3 regions of the Nocardiopsis sp. CA-288880 genome follow, and region 2 is predicted to be linked to each of the others. Evidence: predicted binding sites of a transcription regulator. Region 2 holds the regulator's gene; each other region holds the start of a gene.
The links. The regulator LexA, encoded in region 2, represses DNA repair genes until DNA is damaged. The targets are predictions, from matches to a motif close to TCGAACANNTGTTCGA.
Positions count from the first base shown of each region.

Region 1: a site for LexA is predicted at 4,156-4,171, ahead of ACQPYD_RS06495 (DUF6504 family protein). Genes of this name have one in related genera too.
Region 3: a site for LexA is predicted at 2,450-2,465, ahead of ACQPYD_RS02100 (DUF6504 family protein). Genes of this name have one in related genera too.

Region 1 covers NZ_CP192105.1:1,471,813-1,478,095, reverse strand. The annotation lists gene cobT (nicotinate-nucleotide--dimethylbenzimidazole phosphoribosyltransferase) at 1-507, opposite strand, end outside; gene ACQPYD_RS06510 (peptidoglycan recognition protein family protein) at 1,094-2,227, shown strand; gene ACQPYD_RS06505 (DinB family protein) at 2,306-2,914, opposite strand; gene ACQPYD_RS06500 (GNAT family N-acetyltransferase) at 3,106-3,696, shown strand; gene ACQPYD_RS06495 (DUF6504 family protein) at 3,801-4,091, opposite strand; gene ACQPYD_RS06490 (protein kinase domain-containing protein) at 4,464-6,283, shown strand, end outside.
Region 2 covers NZ_CP192105.1:1,613,218-1,619,500, reverse strand. The annotation lists gene nrdR (transcriptional regulator NrdR) at 1-330, opposite strand, end outside; gene lexA (transcriptional repressor LexA) at 1,037-1,756, shown strand; gene ACQPYD_RS07110 (alpha/beta hydrolase family protein) at 1,978-3,078, shown strand; gene ACQPYD_RS07105 (hypothetical protein) at 3,122-3,748, opposite strand; gene ACQPYD_RS07100 (hypothetical protein) at 3,793-4,365, opposite strand; gene leuS (leucine--tRNA ligase) at 4,465-6,283, opposite strand, start outside.
Region 3 covers NZ_CP192105.1:468,252-474,534, reverse strand. The annotation lists gene ACQPYD_RS02110 (DivIVA domain-containing protein) at 14-718, shown strand; gene ACQPYD_RS02105 (M48 family metallopeptidase) at 1,062-1,991, shown strand; gene ACQPYD_RS02100 (DUF6504 family protein) at 2,177-2,437, opposite strand; gene ACQPYD_RS02095 (NUDIX hydrolase) at 2,605-3,075, opposite strand; gene ACQPYD_RS02090 (GNAT family N-acetyltransferase) at 3,128-3,712, opposite strand; gene ACQPYD_RS02085 (ROK family protein) at 3,827-5,098, shown strand; gene ACQPYD_RS02080 (glycoside hydrolase family 3 C-terminal domain-containing protein) at 5,224-6,283, opposite strand, start outside.

The DNA of each region.
Region 1 (6,283 bases), 140 kb from region 2:
GTGGTTCGTGGTCGGCCCGGCGGGGTCGTGCGGCCCGGCGGCGGCCGGCTCCGCGGCCCGCTCGCCCCGGAGGGGGATCACGTTGGGCCGGAGCGGGGGTCCCGAGGGCGGGGGCATGTCCGGGGAGGGCTCGCTCGCGGCGGGAGCCTCCCGGGGCGCGGTGGTGTGCCGGTCCGCTGCGTCCTCGGCCGGGGCTCCCGGCTGCCGCTCCGCCGGGTCCCCGCCCCCGGGCTCCTCCGGGGGCGGGTCCTGCGGCGCCGGCTCCACCGCCTCCGGTCGCGGCGGGGGCTGCGGGGGTGCGGGCTCCCGGAGCCGGAACGGGTTGGCCGGCCCTCCCGCCGCGTGCGGCGCACGCGCCTGGGTGCCGCGTCCGCTCTCCGGGAGCCCGTCCAGCAGGCCGCCGATGCGGGAACCGGGCCCTGGAGCGGGTTTTCCGCTCCTCCAGCGGGGCGGCTCGTGTTCGCCGTCCCCGCCGCTCCGGGCGTCCCCGCGGTCATCGTTGGTCATGATCGCTCCCCGAGAGAGGTGTGTCGACTGCCCGTTCCGCTTGCTCCGGCGCAGACCGGTAAGCGTAGTCCGCGGTGTTCGTCCCCCGCGAACGGGTTCCCCGGACCCGGACGGCCGGCCCCGGCTCCGTCGCCGGGGTCCCCAAGTCACCACCAACTGTGCCAGAGACCGCGCGGGCACGCGGGGGGTACCGGAGTCCCTCTCCCCTCCGGACCGGCCGGGGCGTGTGCGCCCGGGCCGGTCCGGTGGAGCGCCGCCGCGGGCGTTCACGGCGAAGCCGGGGAGCCAGCCGCCGACCCCGGCGTCACCGTCGGTGGCGCAGATCCGCGCGGGGCGGGGCGCCGCCGGTGGTCCGGCGGCTCCCCGGGGCCGCCCGCCCTCTTCACGGCCGCCGCGTTCCGCCGCGTCCCGGAACCGCGCACATGTCGACATGTCGGACGTCCTGCCCGTCGAAGACGTCCGTCGGCCTCGCCCTCCGTCCTGTCACGCGTGCCGCGGGAAGCCTTCTGTGCCAGGGTGTGCGCACTCCCCCTGCCTCCGGCGGGCGCGATCCGGAACCGACCGATCCGAACGGAATGGACACACGATGCACAGGCGCACCTTCCTCACCGGGGCCACCGCCGCTGCGGGCCTGGCCGCGCTGGGAACCGCTCCGCCCTCGCCCCGCCCCGCCCTCGCCGGGACCGGGTCCGGGTCCGGCGGCACGGCCCCGCGGGTCCTGGCCGAGCGCTTCTCCGCCGCGGGGCCGGTCAGGCCGGAGAGGCGCTTCGACATGGTGGCGGTCACCGGCGGTCCCGGCGGCACGGACACGGCGATCCGCTTCGAGACCGCCGACGGCCTCGGGCCGTGGCGCCCCGTCCACCTGCACACCGGGGGGCGTGACGACCGCGAGCCGTCCGCCGCCGCGCTGGTGCGCGCGCCGGAGGGCGCCACCGGCTACGAGGCCGGGCCCCGCGCGCGCACCGCCGCCGTGAACCTCACCGACGGCGAGGAGCTGCGCCTCGGCGGGCCCGGGCGGGTGACGCTGTCCCCGGGGTCCTCCGCGTCCCCGGGGTCCTCCGCGTCCCCGGGGTCATCCGCCGCCCGCTCCGGTGTCCCCTTCCGCACCCGGGCCGGCTGGGGCGCCGACGAGTCGTGGCGCTTCGACGAGGAGGGCGAGGACCTGTGGGCCCCCGAGTTCCACCCCGTGCAGGCGCTGACCGTGCACCACACCGCCATGCCCACGGGCGACGACCCCGCGGCGGACGTGCGGGCGGTCCACTACCTGCACGCGGTCGAGCAGGCGTGGGGCGACATCGGCTACCACGTGCTCATCGACCCGGAGGGGACGGTCTACGAGGGACGCCACTCGGGCGGGGACGGCGTGCCCGTCTTCTCCGGGGTCCCGTCCCCGGGCCGGGCGCGCGCGGTGACCGCCGGGCACGCGTTCGGCTTCAACCACGGCAACGTGGGGGTGTGCCTGCTCGGCGACTTCACCGAGGAGCTGCCCACGGACGCGGCGCAGGACTCCCTCGTCGCCGTGCTGCGCCTGCTGTGCGCCGTGACCGGCGTCGACCCGTCGGAGAGGATCGGGTACGTGAACCCCGTCACGGGCGCCGTCACGCCGGGCGACGCGGTCTCGCGGCACCGGGACTGGCTGGACACCGAGTGCCCGGGCAACGCGTTCGCCGAGGTCTTCGACACCGCGATCCGCGACCGCGTCGTCGGCGGCCCCTCCTAGCCGGGGCCCGGGGCGGGTCCGCGGCGGCGGGGGAATGCGAGCCGGGCGGTGCGGCTCCGGCGGACCGCGCCGCCCGCCTCACCGCAGGGGCGGGCCGTCCGCGCCGCCCGCCTCGCGCGCCGCGCGTTCCAGGCGGTCCCGGTACCCCTCCCACCAGGCGCGGTCCACGGCGGGCAGGTTGTCCCCTCCGGCCGCCAGCCCGGCGGCGCCGTCGATGAGCTCCCGGAGGATGTCGGCGTGCCCCGCGTGCCGGTCGGTCTCCGCGATCAGGTGCACCAGGACCAGCCGCACCGTCACCTCGGCCCGGTCCTGCGGCCACCAGGGCACGCGGCCGACCGCGTCCGCCCCCAGCTCGGCGACCGTGGCGTCCCCATGGGCCCACACCCGCCTGTACAGGCCCACGATGTACTCGCGCGACTCGTCGGGGGTGGCCCACATGTCCGTGTTGGGCTCCGCGTCGGGGTCGGCCCAGGGCACCGGCTCCCCGAAGGGGCGGCCGAACACCGTCCCCAGGTAGTCCGACTCGACGGCGACCAGATGCTTGACCAGGCCCAACAGGTTGGTCCCGGTCGGTGTCACCGGTCGTCGGACGTCGTACTCCGAGAGTCCGTCCAGCTTCCACAGGACGGCTTCCCGGGCTCCCCGGAGGTAGCGCAGGAGCTCGGGGCAGGGGTCTGTCGCGGTCATGCGGAAACGCCTTTCGTGAGGGGCGCCCCGCCCGGGCGGGCGGGGCCGGGGGCTGTTCTGTACGCCAACGGCCCGGGCGGGAGAGCCCGCGCCCGGCCCGCGGGCGGGGCCGGCACGCGCCGGTCCCGGGTGATCCTCCCGGGCGCGTATCGTGAGCGCACTCCGCACCGATGTCGAGGGGGAACAGCGGCATGTCCACCGTCCAGCAGAGCCCGATCCTGCCGTCCGTGATCCTGGAGACCGAACGCCTGCGCCTGCGCGCGTTCGTCGAGGCCGACATCGACGACGTGCACACGAGCTGCACCGACCCCGAGCTCCAGCGGTGGATCCCGATCCCCGGCCCCGGGCGGCCCTACACCCGCGAGGACGCCGAGCGGTGGTGCCGCGAGGTCGCCCCGGGGATGCGCACCGGCGGCGAGGGCCAGCAATGGGCCGTCGTGGAGAAGGCGTCGGGCCGCCTGGTGGGCGCCATCGGCCTGGTCCGCACCCTGTGGCCCGCCATGAACACCGAGGTCGGATACTGGGTGTCCCCCTGGGGCCGCGGCCGGGGGTACGCGACCGAGGCGGCCGTGGCCGTCTCCCGCTGGGCGGTCGACCAGGGCTTCCTCCGCGTGGAGATCAAGGCGGGCACCGGGAACACCGGCTCCCGCCGGGTCGCGGAGGAGGCCGGTTTCACGTTCGAGGGCGTGGAGCGGAGCGCGATGCCGCTGCACGAGGGCCGGACGGATCTGGCCGTGTACAGCCTCCTGCCCTCCGACCTGGTCCGCGCCGGCGGCCTGTAGCCCCGGGCACGCGGGCGCCGGACCGCCCCGCGCCGCGGGGGCCGTCGTCCCCGTCCGGATCGGCGCGGGCGCCGGGCCGGACGGGAGCGTCCGCGCGAGAGGCTCTAACCCCACACGCGGGAGAGCAGCCAGGTCCCGCTGGCCGTGTCGTGGCGCAGTTCGTACACGCCCTGGGACTGCGACGTTCCCGCCTCCACCCTCCAGTGCCTGCGCTCGGGCACCTGGGACCCGCTCACCGGCGTCCAGTCCATACGCAGCGTGACCCAGTGGTCGAGGATCCTGCGCACGCCGTACACCCTGCCGTTCCACGTGAACCGGGCCGGGCGCCCGTCATCCTCGACGACGGTGACCTCCGCCCCGTAGTACCGTCCCACGACACTTCCCCTCAGCATCATCCGCCTCCTGAGCCCCAACGCATGCCGCCGGGACACCCACCCGTGGGGAAGTCGCGGACGAGTGTCGAACATGTGTTCTAATCCTAGCGAAATCAGCGGCCCCGTGGAACTGTTTCGGGAAGTTCCGCATCCCCCCATGTGACGACCGGTCCGGCCCCGCGCGGAACCCCGGCGCGAGCACCGGGCCGTCGGCGCACTGTTCGAGGGCCGCCACCCGCACGGGTCGTCCCCGGCCCTCCCCGCCACCGCGTCCGGCGTCCGGCCCCGCCCCGGACCGGCCGAGCGCCGAACCAGTTCAGAACGCGTCGGCGTGTCGGCATCGGTACGCTGTCAGGCGCGCAACACACGAGCCACTACGAGGGACCCCCTACTGTGACGTCGAACGGACACGAGAGCGGCAAACCCCTGCGCGCGGGGGACCCGCGCGAACTGGACGGCCACCGCATCGTGAGCCGGCTGGGGCGCGGCGGCATGGGAACCGTGTACCTCGCCGAGGACCCCTCCGGCCGGTCCGTGGCCGTCAAGCTCATCCATCCCGACCTGGCCGACGACGAGTCCTTCCGCCTCCGCTTCGCACGCGAGGTCGAGTCCGCCCGCCGCGTCGCCCGCTTCTCCACCGCCGGGGTCCTCGACGCCCGGCTGGAGGGCGACCCCCTCTACATCGTCACCGAGTACGTGCCGGGGCCGAACCTGGACGAGGCGATCCGCTCGGGCGGGCCCATGAGCGGCGGCACCCTCGAGGGGCTCGCCCTGGGCGTGGCCGCCGCCCTCACCGCCGTCCACGGGTCGGGGGTGGTCCACCGCGACCTCAAACCCGCCAACGTCCTGCTCTCCCCCGTGGGCCCCAAGGTCATCGACTTCGGCATCGCCCGCGCCCTGGACGAGGCGGGCGGCGGGGTCACCCGCTCCAGCCAGCTCATGGGCACCCCGTCCTACATGGCCCCCGAACTCCTCCTGGGGGAGCAGGCCACCGCTGCCGCCGACATCTTCGCCTGGGGCTGCCTCGTCGCCTTCTCCGGCACGGGCAGGGCCCCCTTCGACGCGGCCACCGTGCCCGCCGTCCTCCACAACATCTCCTACGCGCCGCCCCGCCTCGACGGCCTCGACCCGGCCCTGCTGGACCTGGTCCGGGCCACCCTGGAGAAGGACCCCGCCAACCGGCCGTCCTCCCAGCAGATCCTGGCGCGCCTGACCGGTCAGGCGGAACCGGAGGAGGCGGAGGTCCGCCGCACCATCACGGACTCCTGGGCCCCGCCCAGCGGTGTGCCCGTGGTCGGAGCGCCGCCGCAGGAGACCGGCGCCGGGCTCGCGCACGACGGGCCGTCCGGAGGCGGGACCGCCGCCCGGGGCCCCGCCACACCCCCCGGCGGACAGCCCGCCGAGGCCCGGGACCCCCTGCCGCCGCAGCAGCCCGGGACCGCCGGCGCCCACCCCTCCCGGGTCCCTCCCGAGCAGCAGGCGCCGGGGTGGCCGGTACCGCCCGCCCAGCAGGTTCCCCCGGACCGGACCCCGCCGACCCGGCAGATGCCCGACGGCCGCGGGTACCCGCCGTCCGGCCCCCGGCCGGGCCCGGGACACGAGGCCGGGTACCCGAACCGGCCCCCGGGCGGCGGCCGACCCCTCGGCCACTACCCGCCGCCGGGCCCGGAGGGCCCGTCCTTCCCGCCGCACGACCGGCGCCCCGGCACGCAGCACGCGAACTCCGGCGGCCCGGGAGGCCCCGTGGACCCGGTCGCGGCCGGTGCCCGCCCGAACCCGGGCAGGCGCCGGAGGACGGTCGCGATCGGCGCCGCCGCGGCCGCGGTCGTCCTCGTCGCCGCCGTCGGCGGGGCGGTACTGCTGAGCGGCTCCGAAGAGGTGCCGCCCACCGTCTCCCTCTACGAGGTCGACTTCACCACCGACCCGGACTGGGGCTCGGTCTACGACCCGGGCACGGAGGACGGCTACTGGCAGGAGAAGCGCGGATACCTCCTCCAGCACGACCCCGGGACCAGCACCTACGTCAGCCGTGGCACGCCGGCGGCGCTCGCCACCGAGAGCGTGCTTCCCGACAGGGTCGTGGTCAGCTCCACCGCCTACGTCGTCGAGGGACCCGAGCAGGCCGTGTTCGGGGTGCGGTGCTGGGACAACGAGGGCGAGGACCACCGCACCCACTACGAGGCGCTGCTGCGCTACGACGGCATGCGCGCGGA
Region 2 (6,283 bases):
GAGGATGGCCAGGCCGATCTCGTGGGCCGGCACCTCGGCGACGCCGCGTCCGCGGATCTCCTCCTCGACCTGCTGGCCGAGCTTGGCGAGCGCGTCCTCGGAGACGGGGCGGCCCTGGCAGGCCCGGCGCACACCGGCGATGATCTTGGTACGGCTGAAGGGCTCGGTGACCCCGGAGCGCTTGGCGACCATCAGCAGGACGGTCTCCTGCGTGGTGAACCTGCGCTCGCACACCGGGCAGGACCGGCGGCGCCTGATGGCCGCGCCGTCGTCGGTGGACCTGCTGTCGATCACCCTGGTGTCCGGATGGCGGCAGAACGGACAGTGCATCCTGGTTCACCTGCTTCCCTCACCGAATCGACACCCTGTATCTCTACTAAACCACAACTCCTGGGCAATCCATCCCTCGAGAGCACCAGATGTTGTGGTCGAACTTAGGCGCAGCGAGGGGTGGCCCGCAACTCCGCGGCCCGCGTGTCCCGCACGCGGGCACGCGACGCGGCCAAGTGGCACAGCGGCGACCCGGTCGGCCCGCGTGCCCGCGCGCGGGCACGCGACGGGACCCGCGGCGGACGGAGGGGACGGCATGGGGACGCCGGGCCGCCCCGGGGGCGCCCGGCTCCGTCGACAAGAATAGCGGCGGAGGCCCCCGGCGCCCGCTGCGACCGGCGGCCCGCCGCGCCCGGAAGCACGTCCCACGAGGGAGTTCCGGCGTCACCCCCGGGATCCGGGAGACCAGTCCCACATCCCCCGGAACCGCCCTCGGGGAGACGTGTTCGCGCATTCCGGGGACAACACCACGTGAACACGTGTACACACGTCGGTAGAGGCCGGAAATTGACCGCGAAAACACGCGGGACAATGGCCCGAACCATCGAACGCTTGTTTGATATCACCGTGCGCAACGTCTAATGTTGACTGTGATTTCACGCTGGTTTCGCCATCACGCGGACCCCAGGTCGGCGCGGTTGCGGACCGGTGGTGGCCAGTCACGCAATCAGGCCCTGACCGAACCGAATGCCGAGGAGGCCCGGCCGTGCCGGAGGAGAATCCCGGAACCGCAGATTCCACCGCCGTTCTCACCGCAGTGGGGAACACGGAGGGATCCACGCCCGAAGCCCCCAAACTCACCGCCCGACAGCAGAGCGTCCTGAACTGCATCCAGCGGTATGTGCGCGAGCGGGGCTTCCCCCCGTCCATAAGGGAAATCGGGGAAGCGGTCGGCCTCTCCAGCCCTTCCAGCGTGGCGCACCAGCTCAAGGTCCTCCAGCGCAAGGGCTACCTGCACCGGGACCAGAACAGGCCCCGGGCGGTGGAGCTGCGCTCGCCCGGCCGCTCCTCCGGCCAGACCGTGACCCCCGAGGACATCGACCCCTCGCGCGCCGCGGCCGTGCCCCTGGTCGGCCGCATCGCCGCCGGCGGGCCCATCCTGGCCGAGGAGTCGGTGGAGGACGTGCTCGCGCTGCCCCGCCAGCTGGTCGGGGAGGGACGCCTGTTCATGCTCACCGTGGTCGGCGACTCGATGATCGACGCCGCCATCACCGACGGCGACCTGGTCGTGGTCCGCCAGCAGCAGGACGCCAACAACGGTGACATCGTGGCGGCCCTGCTGGACGACGAGGCGACCGTCAAGGTCCTGCGCCGCGAGGAGGACGGCCACGTCTGGCTGATGCCGCGCAACGATGCCTACGAGCCGATCAACGGGGACGCCGCCACCGTCCTGGGCAAGGTCGTCGCGGTCATGCGACGCGTCTGACCCCGGCCCCACCGCCCCGCGCCTCCGGCGCCGTCCCGCGACGGCCCGGGGGCGCCGTGCCGTGCGCGGGCGGCCGGACCGGCCGGGGCCGCCCGGCCCGCGCACGGTCGCGGGATCCTCGGCACGTTCCCGGACCCCCGGGCACAGGCCGGCCCGCGCACGGTCGCGGGCCGGCCTGTGGACGACGGGGGCCCGCAGGGCGGGGCCGCTAGGCTGGAACCGTGTCCACACCACTCTCCTCCCCCTCCGCCCGGCCGCGCGCCGCACTGGTCGGCGGTGCCCTCGCAGTCCTGCTGTCCGCCGCCGCCTGCTCCCCGGCCGACACCGGCGGCGCCGAGCCCCCCGGTGCCGGCGGGGTCGAGCGCGAACTCGCCTTCGAGGGCGGCGGGCACGAGGTGTCCGCGAGCTTCCGCACACCGCACGACGCGTCCGGGAGGGTCCCCGGCGCACTCATCATCTCCGGCAGCGGTCCCACCGACCGCGACGGCAACGCGCCCGCGCGGCCCGACGCCGACACCAACCGCAACCTCTCCCGCGTACTCGCCGAAGCCGGTGTGGCCTCGCTGCGCTACGACAAGTTCGGCAGCGGCCCGGATCCGCAGACCGGGGAGGAGACCGGCCCCGGGGGCGTCCGGACGATCGCCCCGGTGGACCCCGAGGTCTTCGACCGGCAGGTCGTGGCGGCGTACGAGGAGCTCGTCGCGCAGCCCGAGGTGGACCCGGGGCGCGTGGTCGTCGTCGGCCACAGCGAGGGCGCCCTCTACGCCCTGCGCGCCCACGAGCTCATCGGCTCCGGGCGCCCCTCGCCCGCGCTGGTGCTGGCCGCCCCTCCGGGCACGCGCTACCTGGACCTCGTCGACCGCCAGGTCACCGAGCAGGTCCGCCTGGCGGAGGGGGCGGGCCAGATCGAGGAGGCGGAGGCCGTGCAGCTCCTCTCCGACATGCGCGCCGGGCGGGCCGCGGTCAGGGGAGGACGCGACCTCACGTCGCGGGAGAGCGACCAGCTCGGCGTCTACACGCCGTGGAACGCCGACTTCCTCTCGTTCATGGACGGCCTCGACCCCGTCGAACTCGGTCGCGGCCTGCCCGGGGGCACACCGGTCCTGGTCCTGTGGGGGGAGGACGACGCCCAGGTCTCGCGGGAGGACGTGGACCGGCTCATGACGGGTCTGGACGGCGCCGAACGCGTGGACCTGCCCGGTACCGACCACATCCTCCGGGCCTTCGAGGACGAGCCCGGAGCGGCCGTCCTGGACTCGGACAGACCCTTCGCCGAGGGGGTCGCCCCGGCGCTGGAGGAGTTCCTCGACACTGCCTGGTAGGGTTCCCGGCTTTCGGGGGCGCCCGGGGGGGGGCGCCGGTCCGTCACTCGGGGATCGACTCCGGGAGGGCCCCGACCACGGCCAGGGCGAGCTCCTCCGCGTCGGCGACGATACGCTCCTCGTCGGCCGGCCCGGTCGCGTCGTAGCCGGACGCCACGCTGTAGCAGGACTCCAGGTACAGGTTGGAGACCCGCGTCCCCACGCAGCCGACCGTGAACGGCTCCCCGCGGGTCCAGCGCACCGCCTCCTCGCCGACACCGTCCAGCCCGGCGGTGTCGTGCTGTTCCGTGGTCGCGCGCAGGTTGTCGGCGGCGGTCGTCACCCCGCCCGGGTTGGGGGCGGCCACCATCACCAGCATCGCCGTGGCCGGGACCGCCTCTCCCGGGCCCTGCGGGGTCGCCCAGCGGCACTGCCACCCGGACCCGGCCGGGTCCTCCGGGCCGCCGACCGGCTCCTCCAGCTCCAGTTCGTGCCCCGGCACCAGCGCGTCCAGCGTCTCCGTCGCGACGGCGGCGCACTCGGGGGCCGACTCGTACTCGCCCGTCTCCGGGGAGTCCCGCGTGACGACGTACCAGATCGCGCCGGCCGCGAGCAGGAGCAGGGCCAGGCCGGCGGCGACCACTCCCGCCGTCGCGCAGCCCCTGCTCTGCGGCTGCGCAGACGGCACCACCTCGGGAGGAGGGCCGTACGGGGGCTGGGCGGGGTACTGCGGGCTCACAGGGACTCCCCGATCCGTCCGGCGAACTCGGCGGCCAGGTCGGCCGCCTCCTCGGGGTCGACCGGCTCCTGCCCGGCCAGGCCCGCGTAGGACACGCGCACGAACAGGTTGTCGCTGTGGAAGGCGAGTTCGGCGGTGCCGGGCACCTGCCCGTGCCACACCGCGCCCTCGCCCGTCGGCAGGTCCACCTCCTCGGCGCGCACGGGCAGCAGTGCCGTGTACGCCTCCGCGGCACGGTCGGCCCCGGTCACCGGTTCCTCCCCCGTGGCGTCGGTGAAGAGCGCCGACACGTCGACGCGCAGTGCTCCCCCGTCGCCGCCGGGGGCCCCGGGCGAGGACCACGCGCACACGAGGTTGTCGCCGCCCTCCAGGGGGCCCTGCTCCCGGGGCTGCGCGACCGCCCCGGGCAGGCGCTCCGCGAGGAGTTCGCCGGTGACGGCGTCGCAGCCGGTCGCCGCGGCGTGCACGTCACCGCTCTCGGGGACGTCCGGGTCGTTCCCGGACAGCCACAGCCCGCCGCCGACGGCGGCCGCGGACAGCACCGCCGCGCCCGCACCGATCACGGCCACCCGCACGAGGGGACCCACCCGGCCACCCGCCTCCCTGTCGGTCACCGAGCCGACCGCGGGGGACGGCGGCCGCGCCCGGCGGCCGCCGTCCCGTTCCGGTCAGCCGACGACGATGTTCACCAGCTTCGGCGCGCGCACGATGACCTTGCGGATCTGCTTGTCGCCGATGAAGCCCTGGGCCCGCTCCGACGCCAGCGCCAGCTTCTCCAGCTCGGCGGGGTCGATGTCGGGCGCCACGGACAGCTTGTCACGGACCTTGCTCTGGACCTGCACGACACAGGTCACGGTCTCCTGCACCAGGAGGCCGGGGTCCGCCTCGGGCCAGTGGCCGACGGCGACGGTGCCCACGTGCCCCAGCTTCTCCCAGCCCTCCTCCGCCACGTAGGGCGCGAACAGGGACAGGGCGACGGCCACGAACTCGGCGGCCTCGCGCACCGCGGGGTCGCCCGCGCCGGGGCCGGAGTCGATGGCCTTGCGGGCCGCCGAGACCAGCTCCATGGTGCGGGCGATGGCCACGTTGAACCGCCGCGACTCGACCAGGTTCGTGATCTGGTCGATGGTGCGGTGCGTGACCCTGCGCAGGGCGGTGTCGCCCCCGGCGGGGTCGGTGCCGGGCTCGCTGGCCGCTCCCGCCTCGCTCATCACCCGGTAGGCGCGGTTGAGGAACTTCTGCGCCGCGACGGCGGACACGTCGGCCCAGTCGACGTCCTCCTCCGGGGGGGAGGCGAAGAGCATGGTCAGCCGGACGGCGTCCACGCCGTAGGCGTCGATCTCCTTGCCCAGGTCGACGCCGTTGCCCAGGGACTTGGACATCGCCCGGCCCTGGTTGATGACCTGCCCCTGGTTGGTCAGGCGGCGGAAGGGCTCGGTGAAGGACACCATGCCCAGGTCGTGCAGGACCTTGGTGAAGAAGCGGGCGTACATCAGGTGGAGCGTCGCGTGCTCCTTGCCGCCGATGTAGTGGTCGACCGGCCCCCACTTGTCGACCGCCTCGACGTCGAACGGGGCGGTGTCCAGGCGGGGCGAGCAGTAGCGCAGGAAGTACCAGGACGAGTCCACGAAGGTGTCCATGGTGTCGGTGTCCCGCAGGGCGGGGCCCGCGCAGGACGGGCAGTCCACGTTGACCCACTCCTCGGCCGAGGCCAGGGGCGACACGCCCTTGGGCGCCAGCTCGGCGCCCTTCAGCTCGGGGAGGGTGACGGGCAGCTGGTCGTCGGGGACCGCGACCTCGCCGCACGAGGGGCAGTGGACGATCGGGATGGGCGTGCCCCAGTAGCGCTGGCGGGACAGCAGCCAGTCGCGCAGCCGGTAGTTGACCGTGCCCTCGCCGGTGCCGCGCTCGGCGAGCACCCCGATGATGCGCTCGATCGCCTCGGCCTTGGCCAGGCCGTCCAGCGGACCGGAGTCGCGCAGCGTGCCCTCGCCCGCGGTGGCCACGCCGGTCTCCGCCGGGTCGGGCTCGCCGGTCTCCACCACGACCCTGACCGGCAGGTCGAAGGCCAGGGCGAAGTCGAGGTCGCGCTGGTCGTGCGCGGGCACCGCCATGATGGCGCCGTGGCCGTAGTCGGCCAGGACGTAGTCGGCGGCCCAGACGGGCATGCGCTCGCCGTTGACGGGGTTGACGGCGTAGCGGCCCAGGAAGACACCGGTCTTGGGGCGCTCGGTGGCCTGGCGCTCGATGTCGGAGAGCTTGGCGACCTCGGCGCGGTAGGCGTCGAAGGCCTCCCGCTGCTCGGGGGCGCACAGCTCCTCCGCCAGGTCGGCGTCGGCGGCCACCACGAAGAACGTGGCGCCGTAGAGGGTGTCCGGGCGCGTGGTGAACACCGTGACCGGCTCGTCGCGGCCCTCGATCCGGAAGTGCACGTCGGCGCCGGTGGAGCGGCCGATCCAGTTGCGCTGCATGGCCAGGATCTCGTCG
Region 3 (6,283 bases), 1.1 Mb from region 2:
CCTGAACTGCACAATGGGGACCATGCCTCTGACACCGGCGGACATCCGCGAAAAGAAGTTCCACACGGTGCGTCTGCGCCCGGGTTACAACGAGGAGGACGTCGACGCGCTCCTCGACCGGATCGAGGCGACGCTCGTCGCCCTGGAGGGCGGGCCGCGCACGGGCCCGCTCATCACGGCCGACGAGGTGCGCAACTCACGGTTCCGCACCACGAGGCTGAGCCCGGGGTACCGCGAGGACGAGGTCGACGACTTCCTCGACGTCGTGGTCGCCGACCTCGCCGGACGCGGCCTCGGCCGGTTCGGCGACCGGACCACCCCGCCGCTGCCGCCCCGGCCGGGGGCCTCCCGGACCGGTCCGGCCGACCGGCAGGACCCGTCGGAGGGCAGGCGCCGCACGCCTCCCGGCCGGACCGGCCCGGCGGGGCCGCCGCACAGGTTCGGGATGACGCCGGAGGACATCCGTGAGCAGCAGTTCGCCACCACCCGGTTGACCACCGGCTACAACGAGCAGGAGGTCGACGACTTCCTGGACCGCGCCGAGTTCACGCTCGACGCTCTCCAGCAGGGGCTCCCGGACCGCGCGACCCTCACGGCGGCGGAGGTGGAGCGGGTCCAGTTCGCCACCACCCGGGCGCGCCCGGGGTACGACCCGGCGCAGGTGGACCGGTTCCTGGACGCGCTGGCGGAGGAGCTGCGCCGCTACGAGCAGCAGTAGCCGGCGCGGGTCCTGCCGCGCACCGGACGCGAGGCGTGGGGGCGGAGCCCGGCCGGCGGGACCCGGTCGCGCGTGCCCTCCGGCCCCGGCGGCGCGGACGGGGGCGGGCCCGTGGAGGGGGCGGTCCCGTCCGGCGGGCGGGTCCGCGCGGGGACGGGGCCCGCGGCAGGCGCGTGTCCCGGGCGGGGCCCGGACGCGACGCCGGGGCAACCAGTACCGACCCGCCTCTTCCGGACACGCCGTAGCGCACGAACCCCATCCCCGGGGAAGCGGAAAGTAATATTTGAACACAGCGAGTAGTCGACCCTGCTGTCTCACTGACCGTGACCCGAGGGGAGGCAGGATGTTCCACCCGACGTGCCCGGAGGGCCGCGCCACCGCCTGGCCGGTCCGCGGCGCACCCGGCCCCACCGCGCCCTCCGGGGCGGGGGCGCGGCTCCCGCCGGTGGCCGACCGCTCCGCCGACCTGGTCCCGTGCGACGCGGACGAGGAACTCGTGCCGACACCCGCGCACCCGTGGGAGGGGCCGCTGCTGGCGGCGTGCGCGGCCGTGACCCTCGTGATGGCCGGGGTGCTCGCCCGCACCGTGTGGGCGGCGACGGGGTCGTGGGAGTGCGTGGTCTGCGCACTGGCGGCGGTACCCGCGGTGTGCTGGGCGGCGCGGGGGCTGCTGTACGCCCGGCGCCGCGCGGAGTCGGTGAAGATCTCGCCGACGCAGTTCCCCGAGGCGTACCGGACGGTGGTGTCGCTGGCCGCCGACATGGGACTGCCGAGACCCCCCGAGGCGTATGTCCGGATCGGCGGCGGGCCCTGCGGGACGGACGCCTCCGGCCACGGGCGGCGCCGCTACCTCGTGCTGTCGGACGCGCTGTTCGACGGCGGTGGAGGGCTGCGCGACCCGGAGGCCCTGGCGTTCCTGGTCGCCCACCAGCTCGGCCACGTGGCCGCCGGCCACACCGGTTTCTGGCGGCGGATGGCGACGATCGGCGGGGACCTCGTCCCGGGGCTCGGTTCGGCGCTGTCCCGCGCGATGGAGTACACCGCCGACGACCACGCCTACTCCCGCTTCCCCGAGGGGGCGCACGCCGTCAGGCTCCTCGCCGGGGGAGCCCGCCTCTACACCCGGGTGAACATGGGGGAGATGGCGGACCGCGCCCGCACCGACCGGGGCTGCTCCCTGCTGCTGTACCACCTGCTGATCCGCCGCCCCAGCAACACGCGGCGGATGGCGGCGCTGCGCGACCGCACCCGGCGCGGACGCGTCTTCCTCTGACAGCCGGGACGGCCGCCCGCCCGGGCCGCGCACCGGGCCGGCGCCGGGCGTCCGGCGGATGTGGGGGCGCCGGGGGCCTTCCGGCGCGCCGGTGCGGATGTCGCGGTCCGCACCGGTACCGGAGGCCCTCTTGCCTGTCATGTGTCAGGCGGGGTGGGAGTTACCAACCTCCGTGGTCAGTACACCTAGCTCCACTGGCGGCGCATGGTCCAGCGGTCGGACGCGACGTCGCGGGTGATGTCGATGATGCTGGGCTCCCCCGCCTCGGACTCGGCCGAGACGCGGAGCAGGTGGACCTGGGTGGCGGGCGTCCCGGGCACTTCGGGGCGGGCGGGCCAGTCCCCGATGATCCTGCGCACCCGGAAGGTGCGACCTCGCCAGGTGAACCGGGCGGGGGTGCCGTCCCGGGTGGAACGTACGTCGATGTGTTCGTTCAGGAGACTCACGCGGGCAGCCTATCGAACTCTTGTTCGAGAAAGTCAAGCCTCTCGAAACGGTGGCCCTGCCGGGCGGTGTCGGACCCGGAACACCCTAGGGGCGCGGGCCGCCCGGGGCGGTGGACCCGCCTCCGGCGTGTCGCGGCGCCCGGGCGCCGTCGCCGTCGCCGTCGCCCCTACACGACGAAGTACGGGGCGGGGTCGTCGGCGCGGGCGTTCGCGATGCGGTCGAGGATGCGCGGCGGCATGTCCGGCAGCGCGTCCGGCGGGAACCACCGGACCTCCAGGGTCTCGTCGCCGCCGGCGTCGGGGGCGCCGCCGACGACGCGGCAGCGGAAGGCGAGGTCGAGGAACTGGACCCGGTCCCCGTTGGGGTAGGTGCGGGGCTCCTGGCCGACCACGCTGGCCAGCCTCTCGACCTCGACCTCCAGGCCGGTCTCCTCCCTCACCTCGCGCACGACGGCGGGGGCGGGCTGCTCCCCGGGTTCGAGGATGCCGCCGGGCGGGGCCCAGCGGCCGTCGTCGGCGCGCCTGTGCAGGAGGATGTCGCCGTTCTCGCCGATCACCACCCCCGTGACCCCCACGAGCGGGAGGAGACCGTGGCCGACGTGGTCGCGCAGCGCGAGGAGGAAGTCAGGTACGGGCATGCGCACGAGCCTACGAGACCGGCCGGGACGGCCGCCGCACGCCCCGCGCCCCTCAGCGCCCCCGGGAGGCGCGCAGCTCCTCGTGCTCCTCGGCGAGGATCGACATGAGGACGGCGTCGTGCCACTCCCCGTTCCAGCGCAGGTGCTTGCGCCACACGCCCTCCCTGACGAAACCGGAGCGGGCGTAGGACTTCTGGGCGTTGGCGTTGAACGCGAACACCTCCAGACTCACCCGGTGCAGGCCGGCCACCGTGAACGCGTACTCCAGCACCAGGTCGGTGGCCTCGGTCCCGTAGCCCCTCCCGGTGGAGGCCATGTCGTAGAGCGCGATCCGGTACCCCGCGCAGGCGTTGTCCGGGTCCAGTCCGAGGAGCGCGCAGTCGCCCACGGCCCTCCCGTCCTCCCGCGACACGATCACCCAGTCGGCGCGGTCGTGGTGGTCGGGGCGGGTGGCGTACCACCTCCGCAGCTCGTCCCCGGTGAACCGGCGGTGGGTCCCCGTGAGCCTGCGGACCTCGGGGTCCATGTCCACCATCGGACCGAGCAGGGCCTCGCCGCTCTCGGCGTCGAGGGGCACGAGCCGGACCCTCGTCCCGTGGAGCGCGGGCTGGTCGCGGAAGACGTCGGGAGGAACCATGGCCGGGATTCCAGCAGAGGGCCCGGAACGGCGCAACCGGGTTTCCACGACCCCTCCGCGGCCCCTGTACGATCCGGGCACGGCGCGCGGCGCCGGCGACGCGAGGGGGACCCGGTGACGGTCGGTTCGGGAACGGTCAGCTTCCAGACGGTCCGCGAGACCAACCTGGGCGTCGTGCTGCGCACGGTCCGCGAGCTGGCCCCGTGTTCGCGCTCGGCGGTCGCGTCCGCGACGGGCCTGAACAAGACCACCGTGTCCAGCCTGGTCGCCGACCTGATGGCGCGGGGGCTGGTCCTGGAGACCGGGGAGACCTCGCGGCAGAGGGTGGGCCGTCCGGGCGTGCTGCTGGCGCTGGACGACTCGTCGGTGGCCGCGGTCGGCCTGGAGGTCAACGTCGACTACCTGTCGGTGGTCGCCGTGGACCTGCTGCGGAACGAACTCGTAAGCCGCCACGTCCCCTTCGACGCGCGTTCGGCGGGGCCGGAGGCGTGCGCGCGGCGCATCGCGCGGACGCTGCGGGAGGCCATGGAGTCCCCGGAGCTCAGCGGGCGCGCCGTGGTGGCGGCGGGCGTGGCCGTGCCGGGGCTGATCGACGCGCCCGCGGGGACCGTCACCCGCGCGCCCAACCTGGGCTGGCAGGGCGTGCGGTTGCGGGACCTGGTGGGGGACCTGCTGCGTACGGCGGGGGCGGGTGACGTGCCGGTCCATGTGGACAACGACGCGAACCTGGCGGCGATGGCGGAGTACCGGGTGGGGTCCTTCGCGGGCACGCCGGACCTGGCGTACGTGACCGGCGAGGTGGGGATCGGCGCGGGCATCCTGGCCGGCGGCGAGCTGCTGCGGGGCGCGGGCGGGTTCGCGGGCGAGGTGGGCCACCTGGCGCTCGCCCCGGACGGCCCGGAGTGCGCCTGCGGACGCCGCGGCTGCCTGGAGTCGCTGGCGGGCATCGGCGCGATCGTGCGCGGGGCCGTGCCGGACCTCGTGCCGGACCGCCCCCTGTCGGGGAGCGACGTCGCGGAACTGGTGTCGGCGGCGGTGGAGCGGGCCGAAAGCGGTGACGGCGTCGCCGTGGGCGCGCTGGAGCGGGCGGGCATGTGGCTGGGCCGGGGGCTGTCGACGCTCGTCAACGTCACCAACCCGAGCGTGGTGCTGCTGGGCGGGTACTTCGTGCCCATGGGACCGTGGCTGCTGCCCGGCTGCCGCGAGGAGGTCGTGGCGAACGTGTTCGCTCCGGGGGCGGGCGGCTGCCGGATCGAACTGTCGGCCCTGGGCCTGAGCGCGGCGGCCCGCGGCGCGGCCGCCTCGATGATCCACGCGCTCGACGTCGGCCTGCTGCCGCTCCCCGCGCCGGGGGCCGCCCGGGCGGCGGTCCCGGGCGGCTCGTAGGCGGTCCCGCGGCTGCGGGGCCCGTCCCCCGCGGGCCGGGTCCGCGGGGGACGCGTCCGGCGTCCGCCCCGGCCCGGGGCTCCGGCCCGCGCACCGGGGCTCCGGGCGGCGGGTCCCGCCCGGTGTCAGTCCCGGGAGAACCCCAGGGTGGCGACCGCCGTGCCGGAGCGCTCGAACACCAGGTAGACGTCGCGGACCCCGCGGGCGGGCACGCCGTCGGGGACCAGGGGCGCGCGGACGGCCGTGAAGCCGTAGCGGTCCCGGTCCGCCGGAACGTCCACGACGGCGAGGGTCGGCCCGTCGCCGGGGTCGTCCAGGCGCAGGCGCACGGTGGCGGCGTGTCCGGCGTTGACCGACAGGTGGCAGGCGGCGGCCCCCGCGCCGAGGTCCACGTCGTGGAACGCCGCCCAGGCGCCGTCCGCCCGCGCCCGCACCGCGTCGCCGCGTTCGGGGGTGAGCGGGCACAGCGCGGTGCCCCGGGCCTCGTCGTACCCGGCGGCCGACCACGGTTCGTACGCGTCCCGGGGCGGGATGGCCTCCCCGGGGACGTTCAGGGCGGCCGTGGCCCGGATGTCCGTGGCGGAGCGCCCGACGAGCACCTCGCGCGGCGCCTCCTCGACGACGAACCTGTCGCGGGTGGTGTCCCACAGGGCGAGGTCCTCCACGTCGAACGACACCGTGGCCACGGCGCCGCCGCCGGGTTCGACGCGGACACGGGTGAAGCCGCGCAGCGCGCGCAGCGGGGTCCGCACCCGGGAGGCCAGCTGCCGCGTGTACACCTGCACGACCTCGTCCGCGGGGCGGGGCCCGGTGTTGACGACCACGACGGTGACGGTGACCCGGCCGCCGTCGACCGTGACGGCGGGGGCCGCGTACTCGACGCGGGTGTAGCCGAGGCCGTGACCGAACGGGTAGAGGGGGTCCCCCTCGAAGTACAGGTACGTGCCGCGCGCGCCGATGATGTCGTAGTCGAGCGGGCCGGGGAGGTCGTCGGCGGACCGGTACCAGGTCTGGGTGAGCCTGCCGGAGGGCTCGGCGTCGCCGAAGAGCACGTCGGCGAGGGCGTTGCCGTACTCCTGGCCCCCGTGGGCCGACCAGAGGATCGCGGGGAGGTGGTCGTCGGCCCAGGTGACGCCGAACGGGCAGCCGCTGCTGAGCACCAGCGCGGTGGCCGGGTTGGCGGCG